2 regions of the Stenotrophomonas thermophila genome follow, and region 2 is predicted to be linked to the other one. Evidence: riboswitches for the same ligand, from Rfam matches in the RefSeq annotation. Region 2 holds a riboswitch; the other holds the start of a gene.
The links. A riboswitch is a leader RNA that binds a small molecule or an ion and turns the genes downstream of it on or off. The one in region 2 is predicted to bind cobalamin.

Region 1: another riboswitch for cobalamin. It lies ahead of BN1263_RS04175 (epoxyqueuosine reductase QueH); the one in region 2 lies ahead of btuB (TonB-dependent vitamin B12 receptor).

The regions. Positions count from the first base shown of each region.
Region 1 covers NZ_CVIW01000005.1:42,529-45,929, reverse strand. The annotation lists gene BN1263_RS04180 (patatin-like phospholipase family protein) at 1-1,190, opposite strand, end outside; cobalamin riboswitch at 1,345-1,559, shown strand; gene BN1263_RS04175 (epoxyqueuosine reductase QueH) at 1,721-2,407, shown strand; gene pncA (bifunctional nicotinamidase/pyrazinamidase) at 2,463-3,089, shown strand; gene purU (formyltetrahydrofolate deformylase) at 3,377-3,401, opposite strand, start outside.
Region 2 covers NZ_CVIW01000016.1:12,748-16,148, forward strand. The annotation lists gene msrC (free L-methionine (R)-S-oxide reductase MsrC) at 1-41, shown strand, start outside; gene BN1263_RS09350 (TfoX/Sxy family protein) at 38-400, shown strand; gene BN1263_RS09355 (histidine phosphatase family protein) at 491-1,069, opposite strand; cobalamin riboswitch at 1,213-1,435, shown strand; gene btuB (TonB-dependent vitamin B12 receptor) at 1,551-3,395, shown strand.

The DNA.
Region 1 (3,401 bases), on a different contig from region 2:
ACCAGGTTGATGGCGAAGGTCGGCCAGCGCGGCAATGCGGCGTCGAACAGATGGATCGGGAAGTTGCTGCTGATGCCACCATCGGAGAACCAGCAGATGCGGAAGGCGGTGATCACCGGACCGCAAGCCTGCCCGGCGCTGGTCAGCCCTTCCATGCTGTCGGCCACGTTGTGCTCGGGGTCGGCCGCCGGCGCGGTGGGTTCGCAGCGGCGCTCGCGGCGCGAGGGTTCGTGCAGTGGCACCGCGCTGATCAGCAACGGGAAGCTCAGGCTCATGCGTGTGGCCACCAGCACCGGCAGCTTCGGGCCCTGCGGCAGGGGGTAGTACTGCCGCCCCTCCACGTCCAGCGGCGGGCCAGCCTGATCCACCAGCCACTGCACCACGCTGGCCGGGAACAACTGCTCGAACTCTTCGCGCAGGAACCAGAACTGCGCGCCGCCCAGTGGCAGCGTACGCGGCTCGTTGTGCGAGATGCAGGTGGTGATCATCTGCAGGCTGATCGCATGCGGGCTGTCCGGCTCGCCGGCATAGCGCGGTGCGTCGTGCAGGTCGGCGAAGGTCAGCGGTGCATCAAGTGGCTTGCCTGACAACTGCTGCAGGCACTCATGCAGCCACTCGGTCAACGCCGGTTTGCGTGCATCGCGGCCGAGGCCACTGCACAGGCCCAGCAGGTTGCGCCGTGCCACGCGGGCCACGCGCAGCGCGGCACCGGCCACACCGGCACCGTAGGCGCACAGCAGCGACGGCAGCAGCGTGGCGGCCACACCGCTCCAGCCGCCGCCCCACCAGCCCAGGCCCAGCAGCAGCGCCAGCGACACCAGCACTTCCAGCGGCGCGATCTCGAATACCGCCACCGCCAGGCACAGCAGCTTGTGTGGCAGGCCCGCATTGCCGGTCAGCACCACCAGCAGCCGATAGGCCGCACGCGCGCCCCGCGCCGGTTGGAACAGGCTGTAGATGAACCCGCGCCGCGACAGCTGCGCCGACACCGCCGACAGCCCCCCATAACCGGCATCACTGGGCAGGTGCTCGCCGGCCTGCTGGCGACGATCGCCGCATGCCGCCGCAGCCGCCACCGCCGCAGCAATGGCGCCGGCCGAGGTGCCGCCGATGCTCTTGAAGCGATACTCGCGCGCCAGCGCCAGTACCGCATTGGGGTACACGATGCCGCTGGTGATGCCGCCTTTCATGACCAGATCGCAGTACTTCGCCGCCACGAGCCACCTCCCGTCTGTCGATGCCCAGTATGGCAAGCGGCGCTCTCACGGCCTGAGAAACGGACCACAGCCCCGAGCTTTCATTGACCCTTGACCATTGCCCTCGATGCGTCCACCGTGGGCACGCCGAAGGTATCCCCGCCGCAGCGTTGATGGCGACAGGGATTTGAACGGGAATCCGGTGAAGGCGCCTGGCGCGCCCATTCCGGAGCTGCCCCGCAGCGGTGAATGGAAACGAATCCTGCCAACAGCACTGGGCTCGCGCCTGGGAAGCGGCAGGTAGTAGGTGGGCTGCGGCCCGTGTCCATCAGCCCGAATACCGGCCCCGGCCGGGGGACACGACCGTCCCCTGACTCGACCTGGACTCTCCGCGGGGAGGGTGCCGGGGCCGTCGCTGACCTGCGCGTGCGGGCAGTGCGGCCGCGTGCGTCCTTTTCACGGTATCCGGCCAGCCCTGTCCACCCACGCACAGATGCATGGGCCACCGCCGTTGCCGGCGGTCCATGCGGTACCTGACGATGACCGAGTTCCAACGCCCCACCCTGACCCTGCCTGCCAACGGCAAGCGCCTGCTGCTGCATTCATGCTGCGCGCCCTGCTCCGGCGAGGTAATGGAGGCGATCACCGCCTCCGGGATCGACTACGCGATCTTCTTCTACAACCCCAACATCCATCCGGTGAAGGAATACGAACTGCGCAAGCAGGAAAACATCCGCTTCGCCGAGCAGCATGGCATTCCCTTCATCGACTGCGACTACGACACCGACAACTGGTTCAGCCGTGCGCGTGGCATGGAGAACGAGCCCGAACGCGGCATCCGCTGCACGATGTGCTTCGACATGCGTTTCGAACGCACTGCGCTGTACGCGCACGAGCACGGCTACGACACCATCAGTTCGTCGCTGGGCATCTCGCGCTGGAAGAACATGGCGCAGATCAACGATTGCGGCATCCGCGCCGCCTCGCGCTACGAAGGCCTGCAGTACTGGGACTACAACTGGCGCAAGGGCGGCGGTGCCAGCCGCATGATCGAGATCAGCAAGCGCGAGCAGTTCTACCAGCAGGAGTACTGCGGCTGCGTGTATTCGCTGCGCGATGCCAACCGCCACCGTCGCGAGAACGGCCGCGAGCGGATCAAAATCGGCCTGCTGTACTACGGGCAGGACGCTGGGACGCCGCAGGGCGATTGACGTGTGAGCGAGGGGCGGCCACGCTGGTCGCCCCTTCTCTTGTAGTGGATCTGCCATGACCGCCCTGCCCGCCGACGTCGCCCTGCTGGTGATCGACCTGCAGCCGGACTTCATGCCGGGTGGCGCGCTGGCCTGCGACCAGGGTGATGCGCTGGTGGCACCGATTGCCGGACTGCTGGCGCAGCGCCGCTACCGCACGGTGGTGGCCACCCAGGACTGGCACCCGGCCGACCATGCCTCGTTCGCCAGCCAGCACCCCGGCCAACGCCCGTTCGAGACCATCCTGCTGCACGCGCAGCCGCAGACCCTGTGGCCCGACCATTGCGTGCAGGGCAGCGATGGCGCCGCTCTGCACCCGGGCGTGGACTGGGCCATGGCCGACCTGATCCTGCGCAAGGGAACGCGCCAACAGGTGGATTCGTACAGCGCCTTCCGCGAGAACCACGGTCCCGATGGCGAGCGCCCGGCCACCGGCCTGGCCGGCTGGCTGCATGAGCGCCGCATCCGCGAAGTGCACGTGTGCGGCCTGGCCCGCGATTACTGCGTGCTGTGGAGCGCGCAGGACGCAGTGAAGTCCGGCTTCCGGGTGAAGTTCCTGTGGGAGCTGACCAAGCCGGTGACCGAAGCCAACGACGTGATGGTGCGCGAGGCGCTGGGCAAGGCGGGAATCGCGATCGTCTGAGGCGTGACCGCCGGGCATGGCCCGGCGCTACCGGGCACGTCGCTTATGCCGCTTGCGCGCTCCTGCCCACAACAACACAATCGATTCATCCAGCTCCCTAACTACGCCCCCCTACAGATCGCGGGACGGCCGAACCGGGGGCTTTTCATGGGATGAAATCAGGATTCGGTAGTGCCGGCCGCTGGCCGGCAACCTCGGGATCTCTGCAGTTGCCGGCCAGCGGCCGGCACTACCGGATAGCACCCGTGGTAGCGCCGGGCCATGCCCGGCGGACGCGGGATGGGCGATTACCGGAACACCACCGTGCGATGC
Region 2 (3,401 bases):
TGGAAGCCATCGCCCGCGTGTTCGTCGAGGCGCTGGGATGAACGCACCCAAGCTGCGCAACATCGGCCCCAAGAGCGCGGCCTGGCTGCGCCAGGTCGGCCTGCGCAGCCGCGACGACCTGGTCGCGATCGGAGCGGTCGGTGCCTTCGTCAAGGTCAAGCGTGCCGGCTTCAAGCCCAGCCTGAACCTGCTGTACTCGCTGGAAGGTGCGTTGCTGGACTGCCACTGGCAGGAACTGAGCGAGCCGCAGCGCGATGCGCTGGTACACGACTATGAAGCGCGCATCGCCGCGCATCCGCTGAAGGCGGCCGGCCCGGCGTCGGGCCCGGTGCATGAGCAGCGCTTCGATGCCGACGATGACGCGGAAGACAGCGTTGCCGAGGATGCGGACGAGGATTGACGGCTTGGTAGTGCCGGCCGCTGGCCGGCAACTGCATGATCTTCGCAGCGTTCCCGAGGCTGCCGGCGAGCGGCCGGCACGACCGAGGGGTTACGGCTGCTGCAGCTCCAGCAGCTCGCCCACCAGCCCGACCTCACCGCGCCCCAGCCATACCCGCAGGCGCGTGCCATGGTCGATGCGCAGCGCCCAGCACAGCGACATCGGCAGGCCGCAGACCTGCGACAGCACCATGCGCAGCGGGCCACCATGGCTGACCACCAGCGTCGGCACCGGATCGTCCTCATCGAGCAGGCGATCGAGCGCGCGCGCGATGCGCCGCTCGAAATGACCCCAGCTCTCGCCGTTCGGCGGCGGGAACGCATGCGGGTCAGCATGGAAGGCAGCCAGTGCATCCTCCGGCAGGTCGAACAGCGACTGCCCGTCCCAATCGCCGAAATCCAGTTCTTCCCATTCCTCGTCCGCTTCCACGTCCAGCCCGCGCGGCGTGGCCAGCGCCATTGCCGTGTGCAGCGCGCGCAGCCGCGGCGAACTGATCACCCGCTCCCAGGGCTGCGCGGCGTAGGCGTCGACCAGTTCCTGCGGCAGGCGGGCCAGCTGCGGTGGATCGTTGCGGCCATCGAGGAACTCATCGCGACCGTTGCCGGCATGGCGGACCAGGTCGAGGATCATGCGTGCGTTCCGTACAGGCAACGCGGGGACAGCGGGAAACGGGCGGACATCGGCAACGGCACCACGGGATCGAGGGACCATTCTAAGGGCACAGCAAAGGCAGTCGAGCAGGCGCGACGCAACGGGACTGCCTGCGATGCCGTAGACTGCGCGCACTTCCAGGTGACCTGCGGCCACGGCCGGCAGGTTGAAACGGGAAGCCGGTGACGCGTGATTCCACGCCAGGCCGGCGCTGCCCCCGCAACGGTAAGCACGTCAGTTCCAGGCTACACCGCCACTGTGCCGCAGGCATGGGAAGGCGCCTGGACGGTGGCCCCAAGCCACCCGGCGGCAAGCCCGGAGACCGGCCCGGAAGCCTCACGTCGCGATGCGGTGGGCATGGCGCTGGATGACCGCAGCCTGCGCTGCGGCGTCGGCGCATGCCTGCCTTCGCGGCTCCTCCCCTTCGCCACGCGGGCGTGCGTGGCACCTGGAGTCCCCCATGAAGCTGCAGTCCCGAATGCTGTCCCTGGCCGTGCTGGCCACCCTGCCCGCGCTGGCCCAGGCCGCCGATGACACCACTGCGCTCGACCAGATCCTGGTCACCGCCACCCGCACCCCGATCGCGCTGCAGGACAGTATCGCGCCGGCGCAGGTGATCGACCGCGCGCAGATCGAATCCAGCCAGGCCACCTCGCTGCAGGAGCTGCTGCGCGGCCGCGCCGGCATCAACCTGACCAATGCCGGCGGCCTCGGCAAGCAGAGCTCGCTGTTCCTGCGCGGCACCAACTCGGGCCACACCGTGGTGCTGGTCGACGGCGTGCGCATCAACAGTGCCGACCTCGGCCTGGCCATGTACCAGGACCTGCCGCTGGCGCAGATCGAGCGCGTCGAAATCGTTCGCGGCCCGCAGTCCAGTCTGTACGGTGCCGACGCCATCGGTGGCGTGATCCAGATCTTCACCCGCCGCAACCAGGGCGATTTCGCCCCGCACTTCCAGCTTGGCGGTGGCAGCAACGGCCTGCGTGAAGTAAGCGGTGGCATTGGCGGCGATACCGAACGCGGCTGGTTCGGTGCGGATATCGCCTACCAGCATTCCGATGGCATCGACGCCTGCCGCGGCTCGGCCACGCTGTTCGCCGCGGGCTGCTTTGCCGACGAGCATGACCGCGACGGCTACCGCAACCTGTCCAAGAGCCTGCGCGGTGGCTACACCTTCAACGACCAATGGAACGTGGAAGGCAGTGCATTGCGTGCCGACGGAAAGAACCATTACGACGGCTACTACAACTATTCGGAAACCCGCCAGCAGGTGCTGTCCGGCAAGCTGCGCTACACCCCGTCCGAACGCCTGGCGTTCACCGCCAATGTCGGCCGCAGTGACAACGAGTCGGACAACTTCGGCGACTTCGATGCCCGTGGCAGCGCCCAGACCCATCGTGACAGCGCCTCGCTGCAGGGCGACTTCGGCATGGCCGAAGGCCAGCTGCTGAGCACCGGCGTGGACTGGAGCGAAGACAACCTGGATGGCAGCAGCGCCGGGTACCTCGTCGACAGCCGCCGCAACACCGGCGTGTTCGTGCAGTACCAGGGCCGCTTCGGCCGCCACCAGCTGCAGGTCAGCGCACGCAACGACGACAACCAGCAGTTCGGCAACCACGCCACCGGCAGCGCCGGCTGGGCGATGGAACTGGGCCACGGCCTGCGCCTCAACGCCAGCTATGGCACCGCGTTCAAGGCGCCGACCTTCAGCGATCTGTACGACCCGTGGAGCGGCGTGCCGACGTTGAACCCGGAGAAGTCCAAGAGCGCCAACCTGGGCGTTTCGCAGCAGGGACAGGGCTGGCACTGGGGCCTGGACGTATATGAAACCCGCATCGATGATCTGATTACCTACGATGCGGCGACCTTCAGGATGCAGCAAGTGGAGAAGGCCCGCATCCGCGGCGCCGAACTGACCGGTGGCGTGCTGCTGGCCGGCTTCGACATCAACGCACAGCTCAGCTACACCGACCCGCGCAACCGTACCCATGGCAGCACCCAGTTCGACAACTGGCTGCCGCGCCGCGCGCAGCAGACCGCACGCCTGGACATCGACCGCCGCTTCGGCGACTTCCGCGCCGGTCTGACGGTTCAGGGTTCAGGCAAGCGTTATGACAATGCGGCCAACACGATAAAGGTCGGCGGTTACAGTACGCTGGACCTGCGCGCCGAGTACGCGCTGACGCCGTCGTGGACGCTGCTGGCGCGTGCCGCCAATGTGTTCAATCGCCGCTACGAGACCGTGGCGTGGTTCAACCAGCCCGGCCGCGAGTACCAGCTGAGCGTGCGTTACCAGCCGAAATGAAGGCGC